Regions from separate parts of the Kocuria sp. MNB10 genome, predicted to be linked through region 1. Evidence: predicted binding sites of a transcription regulator. Region 1 holds the regulator's gene; the other holds the start of a gene.
The links. Region 1 encodes HrcA, which represses chaperone genes, less so after heat shock. Its sites were predicted from a motif close to TTNGCACTCGNNNNNNNCGAGTGCNAA; they were not measured.

Region 1 (11,108 bases):
ACGGGGGTAGCGGTCTCCCCCATCGCGTGGGAGGGCCCGGGGGACGCCGCCGGCGCGTCGCGGGCCTCCGTGACGGAGACGTCCCGACGCAGGGTCTCGAAGAGCCGCTCGGCGGGCTTCTCTTCCAGCTGCAACCGGTTGGGGTCCTGCGGGTAGGGCTCGGACGGCGCGGTCACGAACGCGATCCGGCCGGGATCGATGCCGTTGAGCGCACCGGCCATGCCCACGAGGGTGGGGATGGAGGTCAACCCCTGGTCCACGTGCAGGTTTTGGGTCATCACCTCGGCGATGTGGTAGAGCTGCGGGAGGTTGGTGAGCGTCCCGTCCGCCTGGATCTTGCGCGTGAGGGACGCCAGGAACGACTGCTGCGAGCGGATGCGGGCCTCGTCCCCACCGTTGCCGAACGCCGCGCGGGAACGCAGGAACGCGAGTGCCTGTTCGCCCTCCACGGAGGAGATCCCGGCGGGCAGGCGCAGCCCGGACTTGGGGTCATCCACCGGTTCGTTGACGCATACCTGCACGCCGCCCACGGCGCTGGAGAGTTCCTTGACGGCGTTGAAGTCGGCGAGCATGAAGTGGTCGATGTTCACGCCGGTGAGTCGGTTGATCGCGGCCACGGTGCACCCAGGGCCGCCGTGTTCCACCGCACTGTTGAGCATCCCGGTCGTGGCCGGGTACACGGTGCCGCTCTTGGGGTCCGTGCACTGCGGGATCCTGACCATGAGGTCCCGGGGAAAGGAGACCACGGTGACGGCGTCGCGGTTCTCGGTCACGTGCACGAGCATCATGACGTCGGTGCGGCCCTCGGCGTCGTCCTCGCTGCCGTATTCGCTGTTGCCCTGGCCGTGGCGAGTGTCCGAGCCCATGACGAGGATGTCCAGGGGGCCGTCGTCCACGTTCTCGGCACCGTCGGAGAGGTTCAGGGGGCTCGAGGTGAGGTTGCCGGTCAGGCGCAGCGCGGCGATCCCGCCGATGCCGAGTACGGCCAGTAGCCCGAACACGGCCAGGATCACGGCGATCCTGCGTACCGAGGAGCGGTGGACATGGGCGCGGTGATGACGTCCGGTCTGGCGCAGGTCGTACGCCTCGCCGTCGCGATCCGTGCGGCGGGCGGGGTGCGTACTCCACGGCGCGCTCGTACGCGAACTCCGGCGGCTCCGGCGTGGTGCTGAGCTGGGATCCACCGGTGACGTCTCCTGGGGTCTCGGATCGGGCGGGGCGTGCGGCCCTGACTGGTAGGTCAGGCTACGGCACCGGGTTGACGTGTGGTGTGTATCCGCTCAGAACCCGAGCTTGGACAGCTGTCGGGGGTCCCGTTGCCATTCCTTGGCGACCTTGACGTGCAGGTCCAGGTAGATCCGGGTGCCCAGTAGAGACTCGATCTGGGCTCGGGCGCGCGTTCCGATCTCGCGCAGTCGCGCACCGCGCTTGCCGATCACGATGGCCTTCTGGGAGTCCCGTTCCACGTACAGGCTCGCGTGGACGTCCAGCATGGGGTTGTCGGGTGAGCGGCCTTCACGTTCGGAGACCTCGTCCACGACCACGGCGAGCGAGTGGGGCAGTTCGTCCCGCACGCCCTCGAGCGCAGCCTCGCGGATGAGTTCGCCCATCATGGTGACCTCCGGCTCGTCGGTGAGGTCCCCTTCCGGGTACAGGGGCGGGGAGACGGGCATCAGCGACACGAGCAGCTCGGCGATCTCGTCCATCTGGAAGCCGTCCGCCGCGCTCACGGGGATCACGTGGGCCCATCCGGCCGGCGTGTCCTCGGTGCGCTGCGCGGCCGGGCGACCGCCGGTGCCCTTGGCGGACGGCGCCGCGTCGCGACGTCGTCGTCGTGCGTCGCGCTGGGCGCGCTCCTCGGTGACGACCTCGCGCCCGAGCTCGCTCACGGCCACGAGCTGTTCGGCGAGGCGCTGCTGGGGGACGAGGTCCGCCTTGGTCACGATCGCGACCACGGGGGTGCGCCCGACGGCGGCGACGACCTGCTGGGCGATGTACCGGTCCCCCGGGCCCACCTTCTGGTCCGCGGGCACGCAGAACCCGATCACGTCCACCTCACCCAGGGTCTGGGCCACGACGTCGTTGAGCCGCTGACCGAGCAGCGTGCGCGGACGGTGCAGGCCGGGGGTGTCCACGAGGATCAACTGACCGTCGGTGCGGTGCACGATCCCGCGGATGGTGTGCCGCGTGGTCTGCGGACGGTTGGACGTGATCGCGACCTTGCGCCCCACGAGCGCATTGGTCAGCGTGGACTTGCCCACGTTGGGCCGGCCCACGAACACGGCGAAACCGGCGCGGAAGTCAGCGGGCTGTTCAGTGGGCTGGGTCATCGCGGGTCCTCGGTCGTTCAGTCGGTGCGGGGGTCGGAGGCGGTGCGGCGCCTCACGTCATGGTCTCCACGGGCGCGTCCCGGCCCAGGAACTCCTCGAGCAGCGAGCGCTGGGCGGTGAACATGCGGGCGCGTTCGTCCTCGTGGGCGTGGTCGTGGCCCAGCAGGTGCAGCAGGGAGTGGGTGGTGAGCAGGCACAGTTCGTCCTGGGTGCTGTGGCCGGCGGCCGCGGCCTGGCGTTCGGCCACGGGTGGGCACAGTACGACGTCCCCGAGCACGCCCAGGCTAGGGTCGTCGGGGGTGCCCTCGCGCAGTTCGTCCATGGGGAAGGACATGACGTCGGTGGCACCGGGCAGGTCCAGCCACTGTTCGTGCAGTTCGGCCATGCGGGTCTCGTCCACCACGGCGATGCTGACCTCGGTGTCGGGGTGCAGGTGCCAGCGGGTGAAGGCGAGGTCCACGAGGGCCTCGAGCTGGTCGGTGTCCACGGCGCGGTAGGCGGTGGGCAGCTCGGCCTGTTCGGCGGGGGTGTCCCAGGGCAGGTCGAAGGCCACGCTCACGGGGTGTCTCCCTCGGTGCGCTCGGACGACGCCGCTCGGCGTTCGTCCTTGCGGCGGGCTCGTTCCACGCGGTGGCGGTTGGTGGTGTCGAACTGGTCGTAGGCGGCCACGATCTCGCCCACGAGTTCGTGGCGCACCACGTCCGCGGAGGTCAGTTCGCAGAACGCGATGTCGTCGATCTTCCCGAGCACGTGTTGGACTTGGCGCAGTCCGGACTTGGTGGTCCCGGGCAGGTCCACCTGGGTCACGTCACCGGTAACCACGATCCGTGAGCCGAAGCCTAGACGGGTGAGGAACATCTTCATTTGTTCCGGGGTGGTGTTCTGGGCCTCGTCGAGGATCACGAAGGCGTCGTTGAGGGTGCGCCCGCGCATGTAGGCCAGCGGGGCAACCTCGATGGTCCCGGCCTCCATGAGCCGCGGAATGGACTCGGGGTCCATCATGTCGTGCAGGGCGTCGTAGAGGGGACGCAGGTAGGGGTCGATCTTGTCGTTGAGCGAACCTGGGAGGAAGCCCAGTCGCTCGCCGGCCTCCACCGCGGGACGCGTGAGAATGATCCGGTTGACCTCCTTGGCCTGCAGGGCGCGCACGGCCTTGGCCATGGCCAGGTACGTCTTGCCGGTACCGGCGGGCCCGATCCCGAAGACCACGGTGTGCTCGTCGATCGCGTCCACGTAGGTCTTCTGGTTCACGGTCTTGGGCCGGATGGTCTTGCCCCGGGTGGAGAGGATGCTCGTGGACAGCGCGCTCGACGGGCGCAGGTCCTGGGCGTCACGCATCATGCGGGCCACGCGCAGCACCGTGCGTTCGGTGATCTCGGTGCCGCGCAGCGCCATCGTGAGAAGTTCCTCGAGCAGGGAGGCGGCCAGGCGGGTGTCGATCACGGGCCCCTCGAGGGCCACGTCCAGGTCCCGCACGGTCATCCGCACGGCCGGGAACTGCTGCTCGAGCAGACGCAAGGTCGCGTCCCCGTGACCCAAGGTCCGGACGGCGGTCTCCCGATCCGGTACGTGCACGGTGACGCGGGTTCGTTCGGTGGGCGGAGTGCTCAGTGCCTCGGTCCCTTCGGTTGGTTCGCTCATCGGGTCCAGCCTACCGGTGCGCGCGGACCTGGACCCGCCGGGACCGACGGGCTCGCGCGCCGCAGGTTGCAATCCCATAACGGTCCGCCCGGATCCACGTGCGACGTTAGCGCCCGTGGCTCCCGGTGGGTAAGTTGTGTAGCCGTGAAAAATCCCGCAGGAACGACCGAGCCGCAGCGTCGTCGTGCCACCGCGCCCGGCGGACTTCGGCGCGCCGCGACGGGGGCGCTCGCCGTGTCGCTCGCCGCGGTCGTGGCCTCGTGCGGGACCGCCGCCGACCGACCGGACCACAACTCCGAAGCCGCCCCCGGGATCGCCTCCGCGCCCATGAACACGGACACCGCGATGGAAGGCGTGGCCACCGAACAGGCCCCCGTGTACTGGGTGGGCACCGGGGACCAATCGCGCTACCTGTTCCGCGAGTTCCGCACCCCGACCTCCCAGGACACGACCGACCCCGTGGCCCAGGCGGCGCTCATGGTCACCTCGGCCACCCCCGCGGACCCGGACTACCGGTCCCTGTGGTCCGCCGTGGACACCGTGGGCACCTCCGTGTCCCCGGACGGAACCATCACCGTGGACCTGCCCGCCGCCGCGTTCGCCTCCCAACTCTCCCCGCAGGACGCGCGGGTCGCACTGCAGCAAATGGTGTACACGGTCTCCGCGGCGGCTGTGACCGCCGGGCTGTTGGACTCGTCCACGGCCAAGGAGGTGCGGGTCCTCGTGAACGGGCAGAGCGGGTACAAGGCCTTCGGAGCCGTGGAACTTCATGCCCCGCTCACGCGTGACCCCGCACTGGCCGCGCCCGTGTGGCTCGTCGACCCCCAGACCGGGGCGGAACCCAAGAGCCCCGTGACGGTCTTCGCCCGCGTGCTGCCCTCGGTGCGTGACGCCCTCTGGGAGGTGCTCGAGGACGACCGCGTCGTGCACAGTGGGAACATCGCACCCGCTTCCCCCGGCTCGGATCCGACCACGGGCACGGAACTACGCACGAGTGTCACGCTCGACCCCGGGACGTACACCGTGCGCGTGAGCGGCACGGACGATTCCGGCACCACCGTGTCCGACGATCACGCGATCACAGTGCGCGCCGGGGACTGAGCCCTCCCCGTTGGGTCCCGGGTCAGTCCCAGAGCCCGAGCACCGCGTGCAGCGCGGCCAGTGCCGCGGGTCCCGCGGTGGACGATCGCATGACAGTGGTTCCCAGGCGCATCGGCTGAGCACCGGCGGCGCACAACGCCTCGAGCTCTCCGTCACCGATCCCTCCCTCCGGGCCCACGATCACCGCGATCCGGGACCGATCACCCCACCGGGTCACGTCCGGGGTGGACCAACGTGGGCTCGCCGATTCATGCAGCACGAGCCACAGCATCTGGGGTTCCGCAGCGATCAGCCGGGCCAGACCCGCGGTGTCCACCCAGTCACCGCGTTCGGGCCAGCGGGCGCGCCGCGACTGCTTGGCCGCCGCGGCCAGGGTGGAGTCCCACTTGGCCATGAGTTTGGCCGCGCGGTCCGCGTGGACGCGCACGATGCTGCGCTCCGCCTGCCACGGGATCACCCGGGAGACCCCGAGTTCCGTGGCGGCCTCCGCGGCCTGCAGGTCCCGGTCCCCCTTGGCGAGTGCCTGCACCAGCGTGAACTCCGGCTGCTGCGCGGCGTCGTGGTGGATCTCGTGGACGGTCACGCTCATCCGGTCCTTGGCCCCGGAGTCGAACGTGCACACCGCACGGGTGCCGTGCCCGTCCACGAGGTCCAGGGCCTCCCCCGCGCGCAGGCGCCGCACGGTCACCGCGTGCTTGGCCTCGGGACCCACGACGTCCAGGACCTCCCCCGGGTGCGCCCGGAAGAGGTCCCCGGCGGGGACGTGGAAGACGGGGTTGGTCACAGGTCGTTGAACCGGTCCCGCAACCGGGAGAAGAACCCACCGGAGTGGTTGGTGTTCACGGTCGTGCCGTCCGCCGCTTCCTCACCGCGCAGCTCGGCGAGTCGCTCGAGCAGTTCGCGCTGTTCGGAGGAGAGGTCCTTGGGGGTCTCCACCTCGAAGTGCACCTTGAGGTCCCCGCGGCCCTTGCCCCGCAGGTGGGTGACACCCAGGTCGTCGAGCGTGACGGTCGCACCGGACTGGGTACCGGGATCGACGTCCACCGTGCGAGCGCCGTCGAACGTCTCGAGGCTCACGGTGGTGCCGAGCGCGGCGGCGGTCATGGGGATACGCAGGCGGGCGTGGAGATCGTCGCCCTCGCGGAGGAAGGTGGGATCGGGGTCCACCTTCAGTTCCACGAAGAGGTCGCCGTTGGGTCCGCCGGCGGTGCCGGCCTCACCCTGGCCGCCCAGGCGGATGCGGTTGCCGGACTGGATGCCGGCGGGGATCTTCACGGTCAGGGGGCGGCGGTCGCGCACGCGGCCCTCGCCGTAGCACTCGTGGCACGGGCTCTCGATCACGGTGCCGAAGCCGTTGCACTGGGAGCACGGGGCCTGGGTGGTGACCATGCCCAGGATGGACTGGCGCTGGTACTGCATGTGGCCGGAGCCGCGGCACATGGTACACGTCACGGGGCTCGTGCCGGGCTGGCAGCACGTGCCCTGGCACGTGGGGCACACGACGGCGGTGTCCACCGTGATGTCCTTCTCCATGCCGAACACGGCGTCCTTGAGGGAGATCCGCACGTTGATCAGGGCGTCCTGGCCCTGGCGGGTGCGGGACTGGGGGCCGCGCTGGCCACCGGCTCCCGCGCCCTGGAAGAACGTCTCGAAGATGTCGGAGAAGCCGAAGCCCGTTCCGGGGAAGCCCCCGCCGAAGCCGGTGTCCGTGCCGTTCTCGTTGCCTGTGGCGTCGTAGACACGGCGTTTGTCCGGGTCGGAGAGGACGTCATTGGCGTGGGAGACGCGCTTGAACTCCTCGGCGGCCTCGGGTGAGGGGTTCACGTCCGGGTGAAGTTTGCGGGCCTTCTTGCGGTAGGCGCGCTTGATCTCTTCGGCGCTGGCGTCCCGGCTCACGCCGAGGGTTTCGTAGTGATCGCTCACGATGTCGTCGTTTCTTCTTTCGTCGGTTCTACGGTCGAGCGGGGCGGGCGGCGCTCACGTGCGCTCAGCCCCCAGGTTCTTGGACAGGTAGCGGGCCACCGCGCGCACGGAGGCCATGGTCGTGGGGTAGTCCATGCGTGTGGGCCCCACGACTCCCACCTTGGACGCGGCGTGCGGACCGTAACCCGTGGCCACCACGGACGCCTCCGCCAGGGGGTCGTCGCTGTGGTCGGAGCCGATGCGCACCGCGACCCCGCGTTCGTCCTGCTGCATCTCGGACAACAATCGCAGCATGGCCACTTGTTCCTCAAGCGCCTCGAGCACCGGGGAGATGCTCTGCGGGAAGTCCCCGCTGAAGCGCGCGAGGTTCGCGGTCCCGGCCATCACCAGGCGGTGTTCGTCCGACACCGCTGCGAGCACCGCGAGCGCCCCGGTCACCGCGGTCCCGGCGTCGCGCAGTTCCTCGGGCAGGGCCGGGGGCAGGGTCACGGCGGCGTCGGGGACGTCTTCCACGGGCCTGCCGAGCAGGCGTGCGAGCACGTGGGCGCGCAGCTCCAGCAGCTGGGCCTCGGTCAGGGTGACGGGCAGTTCCACGGTGCGTTGGGCCACGCGTCCGGTGGTGGGGATCAGGATCACGAGTACGCGGGCGTCTCCCACGTCCACGAGTTCCACGTGGCGCACGGTGATCCCGGTGCGCACGGGATACTGGATCACGGCCACCTGGTGGGTGAGCTGGGCGAGCAGGCGCACGGTGCGCTCCATGATGTCGTCCAGGTCCTGGGCGCCGTCCATGAACACCTGGATCGCGCGGCGCTGGGCGGAGGTGAGGGGCTCCAGAGCTGCGATCTGGTTGACGAACTCGCGGTAACCTCGGTCCGTGGGGATCCGCCCCGAGCTCGTGTGCGGGGCCACGATCAGCCCGTCCTCCTCGAGGGCGGCCATGTCGTTGCGCACCGTGGCGGAGGAGACGGGTAGGCGGTGGCGTTCCACGAGCGCCTTGGACCCCACGGGTTCACGCGAATGGACGTAGTCCTCCACGATGGCGCGCAGGATCTGCGCTCGGCGCGGATGCTCCATGTGTCTCACCTCCCGTTGCTGGCAATTCTGGCACTCAAGAGTTCACAGTGCTAATCCTGGCCGTCCGGGGCCCGTGGGTCAGGGGCCGATTTTGATACGCTCGCGGCTGATTCGCCTGCCCGGCGGCGCGCTCGCGCCGCGGCACGACGTGGAGGAGTCGCCCGTGAACGCATCCGGCTGGTCCTGGGGTCCCCGGGACCTAGGCAGTCCCGACGTCGCCCGCACCGGTCCCGTCTCCCGGGACGTCCCCGTGGCCCGGGACATGGTGCTCGAGGACGTGGAGACCGGGTGGGTGGGCGCCGTCGTGGGCGTGGAGACCATCGGCGGGATGCGCGTGGTGGGTCTGGAGGACCGGCACGGGCGCGTGAAGTCCTTCCCCCTGGGCCCGGGCTTCCTCCTGGACGGCGAACCCGTGCGGCTGGGCCCGCCCGAGACCCGCAGCGCCCCGGCCAAGCCCCGGATCACGCGTTCGGGGTCGGTCGAGGTCGAGAACCTGCGCGCGTCCGTGGCCAAGGAGTCGCGTGTGTGGGTCGAGGGGTACCACGACGCCGAGCTCGTGGCCAAGGTGTGGGGCCACGACCTCGCGGTCGAGGGCACCGTGGTGGAACCCCTGCACGGGATCGACGACCTCCCCTCAGCCATCGCCGAGTTCCACCCCGGCCCGCAGCGCCGGCTCGGGATCCTCGTGGACCACCTGGTCGCGGGCTCCAAGGAGTCCAGGATCGCCCAGGAGGCGCTCGCGGTCCCGGGTGCCCGGGACAACGTGCTCATCCTCGGACACCCCTACGTGGACATCTGGCAGGCCGTGAAGCCCAGCGCCCTGGGGATCCGGGAGTGGCCCGTGATCCCGCGCGGGGTGGATTGGAAGACCGGGATGGCACGCGCGCTGGGCCTGCCGCACCGCACACCCCAGGACGTGGGGCGGGCGTGGCAGGCGATCCTTGCACGAGTGAACACGTACGCAGACCTCGAACCGGCCCTGCTGGGCCGCGTGGAGGAGCTCATCGACTTCCTCACCGCCCCGGACGCCGCCGATTCCTGACCCGGGCTGCGCCTGACCTGCGGTGACCCACGACGTCGACGGCGCTCGCAGCCGGTGGTCTACGGCTTCGGTGACCCGCGTTAGCGGTGACCACCAGCGTGGGTGACGCCTGGCGTCGTCGTCCGGCGCGAGCCACGCGGGAACGACCGTAGGATGGGAGCACCGGCGTCCTCCGACCCGGATGGCTACCGCCCGTGAAAGGCACACCCGCTCGTGACTGACGCTGCTCCCTCCCCCTCCACTCGCTCCGCCGAGACTCCGTTCGAGTCCGTGGCCCCCGTGGCGCAACCCCTGGACGTGTCCCAGGACCGGCAGTGGGCCACCCTCGCCCACCTGGGTGGCGTGGTGGGCGTACTGCCCAGCTACATGATCCACCGGGTGTTCAAGGACCGCGGTCCCTTCACCGCTCAGGAATCCCGGGAAGCCGCCAACTACACCATGCTGCCCACCCTGGTGATCCTCGCGGGCATCGTGCTCTCACTCATCCCGTTCATCGGATGGCTCTTCTCGGTCATCGCCGCCGTGACCTGGCTGTTCCTGGCCATCACCTCCGTGCGCGCGGGCGTGAAGGTCAACCGCGGCGAACCGCACCAGTACCGGTTCAACACCCACCTCTACGACAAGTTCGCGGCCCGCAACTCCTGACACGGTCACCAGTCGAGCAAGCGGCGCGTCACGGCGTCGGCCATCAGACGCCCCGCGTCCGTGAGGACCGCGGACCCGCGGAGGGCGGCGGCGCCGTCCAGCCAGCCGTCGGCGATCAATCCGGCCACCGCGTGCCGCCCCTCCGGGCGCAGCCCCTCGAGCGGGAGTCCCTCACGGATCCTGATCCCGAGCATCACGTGTTCCACGTACTGCGTCTCGCCACCCAAGGTCTCGCGGCCCACGGCCGGTGAGTCACCCCGGCGCACGGCGGCCGTGTACGGCAACGGGTGCTTGAGGTTCCACCAGCGCACGCCGTCACTGTGTGAGTGCGCCCCCGGGCCGATCCCCCACCAGTCCTGATTGCGCCAGTACGCGAGGTTGTGCACGCTGCGGTTCTGCACCGCGCTGCGCCCGTGGGCCGCGCGGGACCAGTTGGACACCTCGTACCACTCGAACCCGGCCTCGCGCAGCAGCGCGTCCGCGAGCGTGTACTTCTCCGCCTGGTCGTCCGGATCCAGGTCCGGCACCTCACCGCGGCGGATCTGGGCGGCCAGCTTGGTGCCGTCCTCGATGATCAGGGAGTACGCGGAGACGTGGTCGGGGTCCATGGCCAGCGCGGCCTCCAACGAGGTGCGCCAGTCGGCCACGCTCTCCTCCGGTGTACCGTAGATCAGGTCCACGCTCGCGCCCAGTCCGCGGTCCTTGGCCCAGCCGACGGCGCGCGGGACGTTCGCCGGCGTGTGCGTGCGTTCCAGCACGCGCAGCACGTGGGGCACCGCGGACTGCATCCCGAAGGACACCCGGGTAACCCCGGCCGCGGCGAGCACGTCGAACGTCTCCTCGCTCACCGAGTCGGGGTTGGCTTCCACGGTGACCTCGGCGTCCGGGGCCAGCCCGAAGCTCTCCCGGGCCTGCTCGAGCATGAGCGCGAGCTCCCAGGCGGGCAGAAGGGTGGGCGTACCCCCGCCGAAGAACACGCTGTGTAGCGCGCGCGGCGGTGCCCCGGCGGCGTCGAGCACGGACCGGGCGAAGCGGACCTCCGCGGCGGCGTCGGCGTGGTAGTCGCGCTGGGAGACGCCGTCCCCGAGCTGGTCCATGGTGTAGGTGTTGAAGTCGCAGTACCCGCAGCGCACCGCGCAGAACGGGACGTGGACGTACAGGCTCAGGGTGCGATCGGTGGCGCGGGCGACCGATGCCGCGGGGAGCGCGCCGTCCCGGGGTGCGGGATCACCCTCCGGTTGGGCGGGCATTACTTCTTCTTGTCCTTCCCGCTGTCCTCGTCCGAGGACAGCGCGGCCACGAAGGCCTCCTGGGGGACCTCCACGCGGCCCACCATCTTCATGCGCTTC
Region 2 (11,108 bases), 780 kb from region 1:
CCGTGACGGTGTCCATCGCGGCGGAGAGCACGGGGGCCTCCAGCGTGATCCTGCGGGACAAGCGGGTCTTGGTGGACGCCTCCGACGGGATCACGTCCGTGTTGCCGGGAAGCAACAACACGTCGTCGTAGGTCAGTCCGGTGAAGCCGAACGGGTCGTCCATGAGGGCCGTGGGCACGGGTTCAGACACGAATAATCCCTTTCACGCGAGAATGTCCCCACCAGTCTACGGCGCGCGCCGAGGGCTCACTCCGTGTCCGCCCCCGGTGTGACCTGGACCGCGCGGACCAGGGTGTCGTGCAACAGCGGGGCCATGCTGCGCGTGTAGTCCCACGTGAGGTGGTGGGAGTCCAACCACACCGCCACGTTGCCGATCACCGGGACGCACTCGCCCCGCGGGCAGATCAGCGGCGTGGGGTCCACGCCCACGAATCCGGGGATGGTCTCGAGCGCCTCGGCGGGGTTGTGGTCCCCGAGCACGACGTCGCTCGAGACCGAGCACAACGGGTCGTCGGGGCTGCGTTCCTGCGCGCACCGGGTCGGGTCGAAGTCCAGCCGGGGGTTGTCCCGGAACCCCACGACCGTGATGTCGTCGGCCGTGAGCTCGTGGACGATCTGTTCGAGACCGATCACCACGTGCTCGTCCTCCCCGGACATGAGCTCGGACCGGGTGGACGTGGTGATCACCACGTCCGGTTGCATGGCCTTGAGGTATTCCAGGGCGGCCTCGTTGCCCTCGCGGCACGCCGCGGACTGGCCCTCCACGCCGAAGCCGCAGCCCGGTTGCAGCACGGAGATCAGCTGCCAGTTCTCCTCCTCCGCCACGGGGATCAGCGCGCCCATGTACTGCTCCATGTGGGAGTTGCCCACCACGGCCACGACCTTGTCCGGGTCCCACACCTCCGGCGTCTGGCGGCAGAACCCCTGGGCCGTGGCGTTCAGGCTGCGGTAGAGCCCGCTGCACTCCTGCGGCAGTCCCACCCACTGGTCCCCCATGGACTGTGGCAGGACGGGGGCGTTCGGGTCCCCCGTGAACTCGAACCCCGGGTCGAGCACGCGCGCCCCCGGGTTGTTCCGTTCCGCCTGCGCCTCGAGTTGTGCCTCGCGGTGCCGGTCGATGGCGGCCCAACTCGCGGCGGTCGCGGTAACCAGCCCCATGCACACCACGATCACGAGGCCCATGCGCCACTTCCGGGCCTCGGGCCACGTCCACCGCTTCAACGGGGTCTCGATCCAGCGGGTCAACAGCAGTGCGAGCACCACCGAGAGCACCACGAGCGCCACCCCGGAGCGCGGGCCCGCCTCGGGGCGCTCGCGGATCACCAGGTAAGCGATCAGCAGCGGCCAGTGCACCAGGTAGAGGGCATACGCCGCATCCCCCAGGCGCACGACCGGGCCCCACGAGAGGAACCGGTCGAAACCGATCCGGGACCCGGACTGCCCCGCCACGATGATGGCCCCCGCCGAGAGCAGTGGCCACAGGGCGATCCACCCCGGGAACGCGCCCTGCACGTCCACGAGCACACCGACCGAGACCATGCTCACGAAACCGAGCCAGCCCAGGGCCACACGCAGCACGCGGCCCGGGTGCAGGTACGGGATCGCGAGCGCGATGAGCGACCCCAGTGCGAACTCCCACAACCGGGCGCGGGTGTCGAAGTACGCGAATTCCTGCTGGGTCGCCGTCGTGACCACCGAGAACGCGAGCGAGGCGGCGAACACGAGACCGAAGCACACGGCCAGCACGGGGATGGTGTTGCGCCCCGTGCGCCGTTTGACGAACCATGCGAGCGCGAAGATCAGCGGCCACACCAGGAAGACCTGGCCCTGGACGGACAGGGACCAAAAGTGTTGAAAGGGAGACGCGGTCGAGTGGTCCGCCGCATAGTAGTTGACCTCGTTCGCGGCCAGGGCCCAGTTCTCGAGGTACAGGATCGAGGCCACGCCCTGGGACCGGAACTCCGCGACGTCCGTGCGCGGGAACACCAACCAGATGAGCGCCAGGGTGAACAGGATGATCACTGTGGCCAGGGGCAGCAGGCGTTTGAACGTGTGCAGCCAGTACCGACCCAACTCCAACGGTCGGCCGCCCTCGATCCGCCGCACGAACGACAGCGTCATGAAGAACGCCGAGATCAGCAGGAAGACGTCCACGCCGCCGGAGACCCGGCCCATGAATACGTGATAGACCACCACGAGCAGCACGGCCACGGCCCGCAGCCCCTGCACCTCCGGGCGGAACCCCGAGAACCGGGCCACCCGGGCCGCGGAATCGGAGGATCCCGGGGTCGCGGACGCGGTCGGTGCCCCGGCGGAGGCCGCGTCCCCCCAGGGCGCGGGCGCGGAGGACGGCGCGGCGGTGGCTGGGGTCTCGTCACGGGGAAGCACGCAGGCCATCGTAGACGTTTCCCCCAGTCGGGTGGCAGGCCGGACTCAGCGGGGCACGTCGAGACCCGCGCCACCGTCCGCGGTCATCGCCTCCGCGGTGCGCTGCGCGAAGATGGGCGCGGTCGTGGCCGAGTACATGCCCGTGATGTGGTCGTCGTCCAGGTACACGTACACGTTGCCGATCACCGGGCGGCACTGCTCGCGCGGGCAGATCACGTCCGTCATGTCCACGGCCGAGAACCCGGGCAGCACCTCCGCGAGGGTCTGCTGCGGGTCCTCGGTGCCCAGCATGGGGTGGGTGCCCACGCACTGCGGGGCGTCCTCCCCGTGCTCCACGGCGCACTCGGACGGTGGCTGCGAGAAGCGGGGGACGTCGCGGATGCCCACTACGTCGATGCCCTGGGACACGAGGTCCCGCACCCGGGTCTCCAGACCGGCCTTCCAGAACTCCCCGTCCACGTTGGTGAACGTTCCCTGGACGAACATGAGACCGGGGTGCACGGCGTCCACCATGGGCTGCGTGCCCTCGAACCATCGGTCGCACGTCTCGAACGGGGGTTGCTCCTCGGCCACGGTGTAGTAGCACCCGGGCTGGATGTAGTTCACGACCCGCCAATTGTTCGCCTCGGCCAGAGCGGTGATGGCCGGCAGCCAGTGTTGCGCGTGGCTGTTACCCGTGACGAGCACGGTCTCGGCGGGGTTCTCCGCGGCCCTGGTCTCGTAGCAGAACTGGCGGAACTGCTCGGGCAGCTCGATGTCCTCGGGGCACGCGCCGCCCAGTTCCGCCGCGCTGCGGGAGAGGTCCTCCGGCAACGGCAGCGTGGGTGCTTCCGGGTCCCCCGCGAACTGGAAACCGGGCAGCAGGGACACCGCGCCCGGGTTGTTCTCGGCCGCGTTCCACGTGAGCTGTTGCGTGCGGTGGCGTTCGACGGCGCTCCAGGCCCCCGCGGTCGCGACCACGAGTCCCATGCACACCGCGATCACGAGCCCCATGCGCCACTTCCGGGCCTCGGGCCACGCCCACCGCTTCATCGGCGCCTCGACCCAACGGGTCAGCGCCAGGGCCAGCACGACCGAGAGCACCACGAGCATCACACCCGAACGGGGGCCGGCCTCGGGGCGCTCACGGAGCACCAGGTAGCTGATCAGCAGCGGCCAGTGCACCAGGTAGAGCGCGTACGCCACATCCCCGAGTCGCACCACGGGGCCCCACGAGAGGAACCGGTCGAAACCGATCGGCGATCCCGTCTGGCCGGCCACGATGATGGCCGCGGCCGAGAGGAGCGGCCACAACGCGATCCAGCCCGGGAACGCGCCCTGCACGTCCACGAGGATGCCCACCAGGACCATGCTCACGAACCCGGCCCAGCCCAGCAGCACTGCCAGGCCCCGGCCCACGCGCAGGTAGGGCACCGCCAGGGCCAGCAAGGAGCCCAGTGCGAATTCCCACAACCGGGCGCGGGTGTCGAAGTACGCGAACTCCTGCCGGGACGCCGTCGTCACCACGGAGAACGCGAGCGAGGCGACGAACACGAGGCCGAAACACCCCGCCAGCACGGGTACGCAGCTGCGCCCGGTGCGGCGTCGCCACCACCACGCGAGGGCGAAGATCAGCGGCCACACCAGGAACACCTGACCCTGAACCGACAGGGACCAGAAGTGCTGGAAGGGAGAGGCGGTCGAATGGTCCGCGGCGTAGTAGTCCACCTGGTTGGCGGCCAGCGCCCAGTTCTCGACGTACAGGATCGAGGCCACGCCCTGGGACCGGAACTCCGCGACGTCGGTGCGCGGGAACACGAACGCCACGAGGGCCAGCGTGCCCAGGATGATCACCGTGGCGAGCGGCAGCAACCGCTTGAAGGTGTGCAGCCAGTACCGGACCAGCCCCAGCGGACGCCCCCCTTCGATCCGGCGCACGAAGGAGAGGGTCATGAAGAACGCCGAGATCAGCAGGAAGATGTCCACGCCGCCGGAGACCCGGCCCATGAACACGTGGTAGACGACCACCAACAGCACGGCCACCGCCCGCAGCCCCTGCACCTCGGGACGGAATCCCGAGTACCGGGCCACCCGGGTGGCCGAGGCGGAGGAGCCCGGGGACGCGGAGGCGGTGGGCATCCCGGCGGAGGAGACGTCCGTCCACGGGGCGGGGGCCGTGGTGGGTGACCCGGGGGCCTGCGGAACTGTCGTGAGGGATCGATCGGGGGGAAGCACGCAGGCCATAGTAGACCTCCCCCGCCTGACAAGGAGTTACTCGGGTAACGCGATCCCCGTGATCCCGTCCTGCTGCAGGGCGTCCGAGACCCGCTGGGCGAAGCTGTGGGAGGCTGAGGCCGCGTACATCCCGGTGAGGTGGTCGTCGTCGGAGTACACGATCACGTTGCCCACGGCGGGCCGGCACGCGCCGTCGGGACACACGACGTCGGTCATGTCCACGGGCGCGAAACCCTCCAGTTCGGAGCCCAGGTCCCGCTGGGGGTCGGGGGTGTCGAGCATGGGGTGCACGATCTCGCACTCCGGGGACTCGAGGCCGCGCAGCGCGGCGCACTCGGCCGGGGCGTCGTGGAACCGCGGGGTGTCCCGGATGCCCACCACCTGGATGCCGTCCGCCACGAGGGCGCGCACGCGGGTCTCCAGGCCCGGTTTCCACGTCTCCCCGTCCGGCTCGCTGAAGGTGCCCTGCACGAACACGAGATCCGGGTCGGCGGCGGCGAGCATCTCGTCGCTGCCCTCGAACCAGGTCGCGCACGCCTCGGCGTCCTCGAGTTCCGCGGCCACCGTGTAAGAGCACCCGTGCTGGATGTAGGCGAGCACGCGCCACCCGTTCGCGCTGGCCAGCGGTTCGAGCGCGGGGACCCAGTGCTGCATGTGGCTGTTGCCGATCACCACCACGGTGCGGGCGGGGTCCTCCGTGGCCACGGGCTCGCGGCAGAACTGCCGGAACTGCTCGGGCAGCTCGACGTCCTCGGGACAGCCCCCACCCAGGTCCGCGGCGCTGTGGGGCAGTTCCTCGGGGCGCGGCAGCGCGGGCGCGGTCGGGTCGCCGTGGAACTCGTAGCCCGGCAGCAGGGCGACGGCGCCAGGGTTGTTCGCGGACGCGTTCTCCCCCAGTCGATGGTTGCGTTGCAGCTCCGCCCGTTCCCACGCGCCGGCGGTCACCGTCACGAGCCCCATGCACACCGCGATCACGAGTCCGGCTCGCCACGACCGGGCCTCCGGTCACGACCACCGCTTCAGGGGTTCTTCGAACCAGCGCGTGAGAAGGAGGGCGAGCGCAATCGAGGCCAGCACGAGGGCGGTTCCCGCGAGGGCTCCGGCGTCCGGGCGGTCACGGAGCACCAGGTAGGTAATCAGCAGCGGCCAGTGGACCAGGTAGAGCGCGTACGCCGCATCCCCGAGTCGTACTATGGGGCCCCACGAGAGGAACCGGTCGAAACCGATGCTGGAACCGGACTGTCCGGCCACGATGATCGCCGCCGCCGACAGCAACGACCACAACGCGATCCAACCCGGGAACGCGCCCTGCACGTCCACGAGGATGCCCACCAGGACCATGCTCACGAACCCGACCCAACCCAGCAGCAGTCCCAGGCCCCGACCCACGCGCAGGTACGGGACAGCCAGGGCCAGCAGGGAACCCAGCGCGAACTCCCACAGTCGAGCACGGGTATCGAAGTACGCGAACCCCTGTCGGGACACCGTCGTGACCACGGAGAATGCCAGGGGCGTGGCGAAGACGAGACCGAAGCAGCCCGCGAGGACGGGTACGCAGCTGCGGGCGGTGCGGCGTCGCCACCACCACGCGAGGGCGAAGATCAGCGGCCACACGAGGAAGACCTGCCCCTGCACCGACAGGGACCAGAAGTGCTGGAACGGGGACTCGGTCGAGTGGTCCGCCGCGTAGTAATCCACTTGTTCGGCAGCGAGCGCCCAGTTCTCCACGTACATCACGGATGCCACACCCTGCGAACGGAACTGGGCGATCTGCATGGTCGGGAAGAACGCCCACAGCGCGGCGAGGGTCAGCAAGATTGTGAGCGTAGCCAGGGGTAACAAGCGTTTGAACGTGTGCAGCCAGTACCGGGCCACCCGGGCGGCGGCATCGGCGGGGCGCGCGTCCTGCGGTGTCGCCGGTCCGATACGGGGGTGGGCGCCGTCGTCCGCGGAGGCGACCGCGGCGCCGGTCACGGAACCGGCAGCGCTCGACCCGGGATCGTGCGAGGAGCGCTTCGGGGCGGACGGCATTGATTCAGCCAAGGGGGCGCCGCATTGATTCAGCCTAGGGGGCGCCGCGGCAGGATGCGAACCGTTCGCGGTGCGGGTCCTTGCGCGACACGACATGGGAGAAGGCGGTCCACTCCCGTCAGGAGTGGACCGCCGATTCCCGGTCACCCACGGACGTGGGCGGGGTGGGACGGATCAGGCGTCCTCGCCCTTGTGCTCGGCCACGAGGGTCTCCGTGGTGAGCACGAGCGCCGCGATGGACGCCGCGTTCTGCAGAGCGGAACGGGTGACCTTGACGGGGTCGATGATGCCCGCGGCGAGCAGGTCCTCATACTCGTCCGTCAGGGCGTTGTAGCCGTTGCCGGGCTCGAGGTCCGCCACGCGCGCCGCCACGACGTTGCCGTCCTGGCCCGCGTTCTCCGCGATCCAGCGCAGGGGCTGGGTCAGTGCGCGCCGCACGATGGTCACGGCCGTAGCCGCGTCCCCGGTCAGACCGAGGTCCGTGCCGTCGAGCGCCTTGGAGGCGTGGACCAGCGCGGAACCGCCGCCGGCCACGATGCCCTCCTCGAGGGCCGCGCGGGTCGAGGACACGGCGTCCTCGATGCGGTGCTTGCGTTCCTTCTGCTCGACCTCGGTCGCGGCACCGACCTTGATCACCGAGATGCCACCGGCCAGGCGCGCGAGGCGCTCCTGGAGTTTCTCACGGTCCCACTCGGAGTCCGTGCGGGCGATCTCCGCCTTGATCTCCGCCACACGCTCGGCCACGGCCTCCGAGGAGCCCGCACCGTCCACGAGCGTGGTCTGGTTCTTGGTCACGGTGATCCGGCGGGCGTTGCCCAGCTGGGACACGTCCACGCCCTCGAGCGAGATGCCGAGCTCGGGGGTGATCACGGTCGCATCCGTGAGCACGGCCAGGTCCTGCATGATCGCCTTGCGGCGGTCACCGAAACCGGGGGCCTTCAGGGCCACGACGTCGAGCGTGCCGCGCAGCTTGTTGACCACCAGGGTGGACAGGGCCTCGCCCTCGACGTCCTCGGCGATGATGGTCAGCGGCTTCTTGGCCTGCAGCACCTTCTCGAGCACGGGCATGAGGTCCTGGACCGAGGAGATCTTGCCCTGGAACAGCAGCACGAAGGTGTCGTCCAGGACGGCTTCCTGGCGCTCCGGGTCCGTGACGAAGGACGGGGACAGGTAGCCCTTGTCGAACTGCATGCCCTCGGTGACGTCCAGCTCCACCTCGGTGGAGGAACCGTCCTCGATGGTGATCACACCGTCCGTGCCCACGGTCTCGAAGGCGCGGGCGATCAGTTCGCCGATCTCCATGGACTGCGCGGAGATCGCGGCCACGTGGGCCACGTCCTTGCCCTCCACGGGGCGGGCGTTGTCGAGCAGACGCTGGGCCACGGTGGCCACGGCCGCTTCCACGCCGCGCTTGATGTCGCCCGGGGCCGCTCCGGCGGCCACGTTGCGCAGACCCTCCTTGACGATGGCCTGCGCGAGGACGGTCGCCGTGGTGGTGCCGTCACCGGCGACGTCGTTGGTCTTGGTGGCCACTTCCTTGGCCAGCTGGGCGCCGAGGTTCTCGTACGGATCCTCGAGCTCCACCTCACGGGCGATGGTCACGCCGTCGTTGGTGATGGTGGGTGCGCCCCACTTCTTGTCCAGGACCACGTTGCGCCCGCGGGGGCCCAGCGTGACCTTGACGGTGTCGGCCAGTCGGTTGACACCGGATTCGAGCGCTTTGCGAGCGGCGTCGTTGAACACCAACTGCTTGGGCATGTGTGCTCCTTACGAAACGAGAAGGGTGTGGAAATGACGGCGCGGTGCCCGCGTGGCCCGTTCTCGGGCGAACGTCCGGGCACCGCGCACAAAAGTCGTTGCGGGGATTACTTCTCGATGACGGCCAGCACGTCGCGCGCGGGGAGCACCAGGTACTCCTCGCCGTTGTACTTGACCTCGGTCCCGCCGTACTTGGAGAAGATGACCACGTCACCCTCCTTGACGTCCACGGGGATGCGGTTGCCCTTGTCGTCCACGCGGCCCGGGCCCACGGCCAGGACGGTGCCTTCCTGCGGCTTCTCCTTGGCGGTGTCCGGGATGACCAGACCGGAAGCGGTGGTCTGTTCAGCGGCCAGCGGCTGAACCACGATGCGATCCTCGAGAGGCTTGATGGAGACCGACACGATCTCTCCCTTTCTTCTAGGCGTGTGAGACGGTGTGCGAACGCGCCGTGTCATGGGGTCCCATGACCGCGTCCGCCACAGGCCAGTTGGCGTGCCAACCGTCGTCGCGGTGCCGATTGAGCGCCTGGCCTTTAGCACCCTCACCATGAGAGTGCTAATCATCACTGTAGGGAGACGGGCCGCGCGCGGTCAAGGCGCGCCCGCCGCGCTCGTCTCTGGGCACAATCCGCGGGTACGACGCCGCCGTCCCCGCGGCCGCGTCAGTCGCGGCCGGCGAGCCGTCCGTGCCGCGTCAGTAGTAGACCGCGAGCCGCCCGTGGGGACCGTCGTGGCACGTGACCGGGGTGTCGAACACGCGTGTGAGGGTCTCGTCCGTCATGATCTGCTCGGGCGGGCCGAACTCCACCACGCGACCGTCCTTCACGGCGCAGATCCAGTCCGAGTAGTGGCTCGCGAAGTTGATGTCGTGCAGCACGATCAGCACGGTGCGTCCGAGCTCGTCCGCGACGCGGCGCAAGTGATGCATCATGTGCACCGAGTGGCGCATGTCCAGGTTGTTCAGGGGCTCGTCCAGCAGGAGGTACTCGGTGTCCTGGCACAGCACCATGGCCACGTAGGCGCGCTGGCGCTGACCGCCCGAGAGCTGGTCCAGGTAGCGGTTCTGCAGGGGTCCCAGGTCGAAGAAGTCTATCGACTCGGAGATGATCCGCTCGTCGTCCCGGGTGATCCGCCCACGCGTATAGGGGAAGCGACCCAGCGCCACGAGCTGGCGCACGGTGAGCCGCGCGGTGAAGTGGTTCTCCTGGCGCAGCGTGGAGACCACCTTGGCGAGTTCACGCGGCGGCGTCCTGCTCACGTCGTGACCGCCGATCTCCACGGTGCCGGCCTCGGGACCCAGCAGGTGACCCATCATGGTCAACAGCGTGGACTTCCCCGCGCCGTTGGGCCCCACGAGCGCGGTCACGCCACCGGCGGGGATCTGCAGATCCACCGGCCCGATCGCCAAGTCCGTGCCGTACTCCTTGACCAGTCCGGTCAACTGGATCACAGTCTGCCCCTCCTCAGGATCACGAAGAGGAAGACACTGCCACCCACCAGCTCGATGATGATGGACACAGCGCCCTCCGCGTAGAAGACGTTCTTCAGGACGAAATAGGCCCCGGACAGCACCGCGAAACCGATCAGCGCGGCCATGGGGAACACGTAGCGGTGGTCGTGGGTGTCCGCGAACTGGTACGCCAGGATCGCCACGAGGAACCCCAGGAACGTCATGGGCCCGATCAGGGACGTAGAGACCGCCATCAGGATGGACACCCAGAACAGGGTGAGCAGCAGCTCCCGGCGGTGGTCCATGCCCAGGTTCGTGGCCACGTCCCGCCCCATAGCCATGACATTGAGCGTGCGGGAGTGCACGTACAGGGCCACCGTGGCCACCACGCACAGCGGCACGGCCAGCGGGAAGTACCCGGGATCCGCGTTGGCCACCGAGCCGAACAAGCGGGCGCTGAGCACGTCGAACTCGCTCGGTGCGAGCAAGCGCTGCATGAAGGTGGACACCGCGCCGAGCCCGCCGCCCAGGACGATGCCGATCAGCAGCATGACCTGCACGTTGGCGTACTTGCCCGAGAGCAACCAACCGTAGAGCCCCAGCGCGAACACGATCATGAGGCTCACCTGCAGGGCGTACTGCGGCAGCCCCTGCACCGCACTGACCCCCACCGCACCCAGGAAGTAGACCGCCGAGGTCTGGATGAGCACGTACAGGGACTCGAAACCCATGATCGACGGCGTGATGATGCGGTTGTTCGCGGCGGTCTGGAACGCGACCGTGGCCATGGCTTGGCTCACCGCCACGATCACGATCACCACCACGCTCGTGGCCCGGGACTCGGCGATCCGCCAGAACCCCGGGGTGCCGAACGGCAGGGGGTTGTCCCACGTGAGGATGCCCGCGCAGAACACGAGTCCCGCCACGAGCAGGGACAGCGCGGTGATCCAGTAGCGGCGGCGGTGGGCCGGGGAGACGAAGGCCCCCGATCCAGTGCGCGCCCGGTCGTGGCGCAGCGCGGTCACCTCAGACATGGCGCCGGCTTCGCAGCAACAGGGCGATGAACACCGCAGCGCCCACGATGCCCAGGATCAGGGACACGGGGACCTCGAACGGCGCGATGATCGTGCGCCCGATCAGGTCACACACCGTGACCAGGCCGACCCCGAGCAGGCACACCCACGGCAGGTTGGAGCGCAGGTCGTCGCCCCGGAACAGGGACACCACGTTGGGCACGATCAACCCCAGGAACGGCAGGTTGCCCA

Region 2: a site for HrcA is predicted at 8,927-8,953, ahead of groES (co-chaperone GroES). Genes of this name have one in related genera too.

The regions. Positions count from the first base shown of each region.
Region 1 covers NZ_CM133411.1:2,836,088-2,847,195, forward strand. The annotation lists gene ACW9PK_RS12900 (LCP family protein) at 1-1,184, opposite strand, end outside; gene ACW9PK_RS12905 (GTPase Era) at 1,281-2,330, opposite strand; gene ybeY (rRNA maturation RNase YbeY) at 2,383-2,838, opposite strand; gene ACW9PK_RS12915 (PhoH family protein) at 2,886-3,971, opposite strand; gene ACW9PK_RS12920 (GerMN domain-containing protein) at 4,116-5,072, shown strand; gene ACW9PK_RS12925 (16S rRNA (uracil(1498)-N(3))-methyltransferase) at 5,095-5,856, opposite strand; gene dnaJ (molecular chaperone DnaJ) at 5,853-6,995, opposite strand; gene hrcA (heat-inducible transcriptional repressor HrcA) at 7,050-8,072, opposite strand; gene ACW9PK_RS12940 (DUF3097 family protein) at 8,236-9,114, shown strand; gene ACW9PK_RS12945 (DUF4870 domain-containing protein) at 9,328-9,759, shown strand; gene hemW (radical SAM family heme chaperone HemW) at 9,765-11,009, opposite strand; gene lepA (translation elongation factor 4) at 11,009-11,108, opposite strand, start outside.
Region 2 covers NZ_CM133411.1:2,058,952-2,070,059, reverse strand. The annotation lists gene guaB (IMP dehydrogenase) at 1-163, opposite strand, end outside; gene ACW9PK_RS09365 (acyltransferase family protein) at 247-2,388, opposite strand; gene ACW9PK_RS09360 (acyltransferase family protein) at 2,434-4,602, opposite strand; gene ACW9PK_RS09355 (SGNH hydrolase domain-containing protein) at 4,639-5,553, opposite strand; gene ACW9PK_RS09350 (acyltransferase family protein) at 5,608-6,645, opposite strand; gene groL (chaperonin GroEL) at 6,808-8,391, opposite strand; gene groES (co-chaperone GroES) at 8,499-8,795, opposite strand; gene ACW9PK_RS09335 (iron ABC transporter ATP-binding protein) at 9,088-9,843, opposite strand; gene ACW9PK_RS09330 (iron chelate uptake ABC transporter family permease subunit) at 9,840-10,877, opposite strand; gene ACW9PK_RS09325 (ABC transporter permease) at 10,870-11,108, opposite strand, start outside.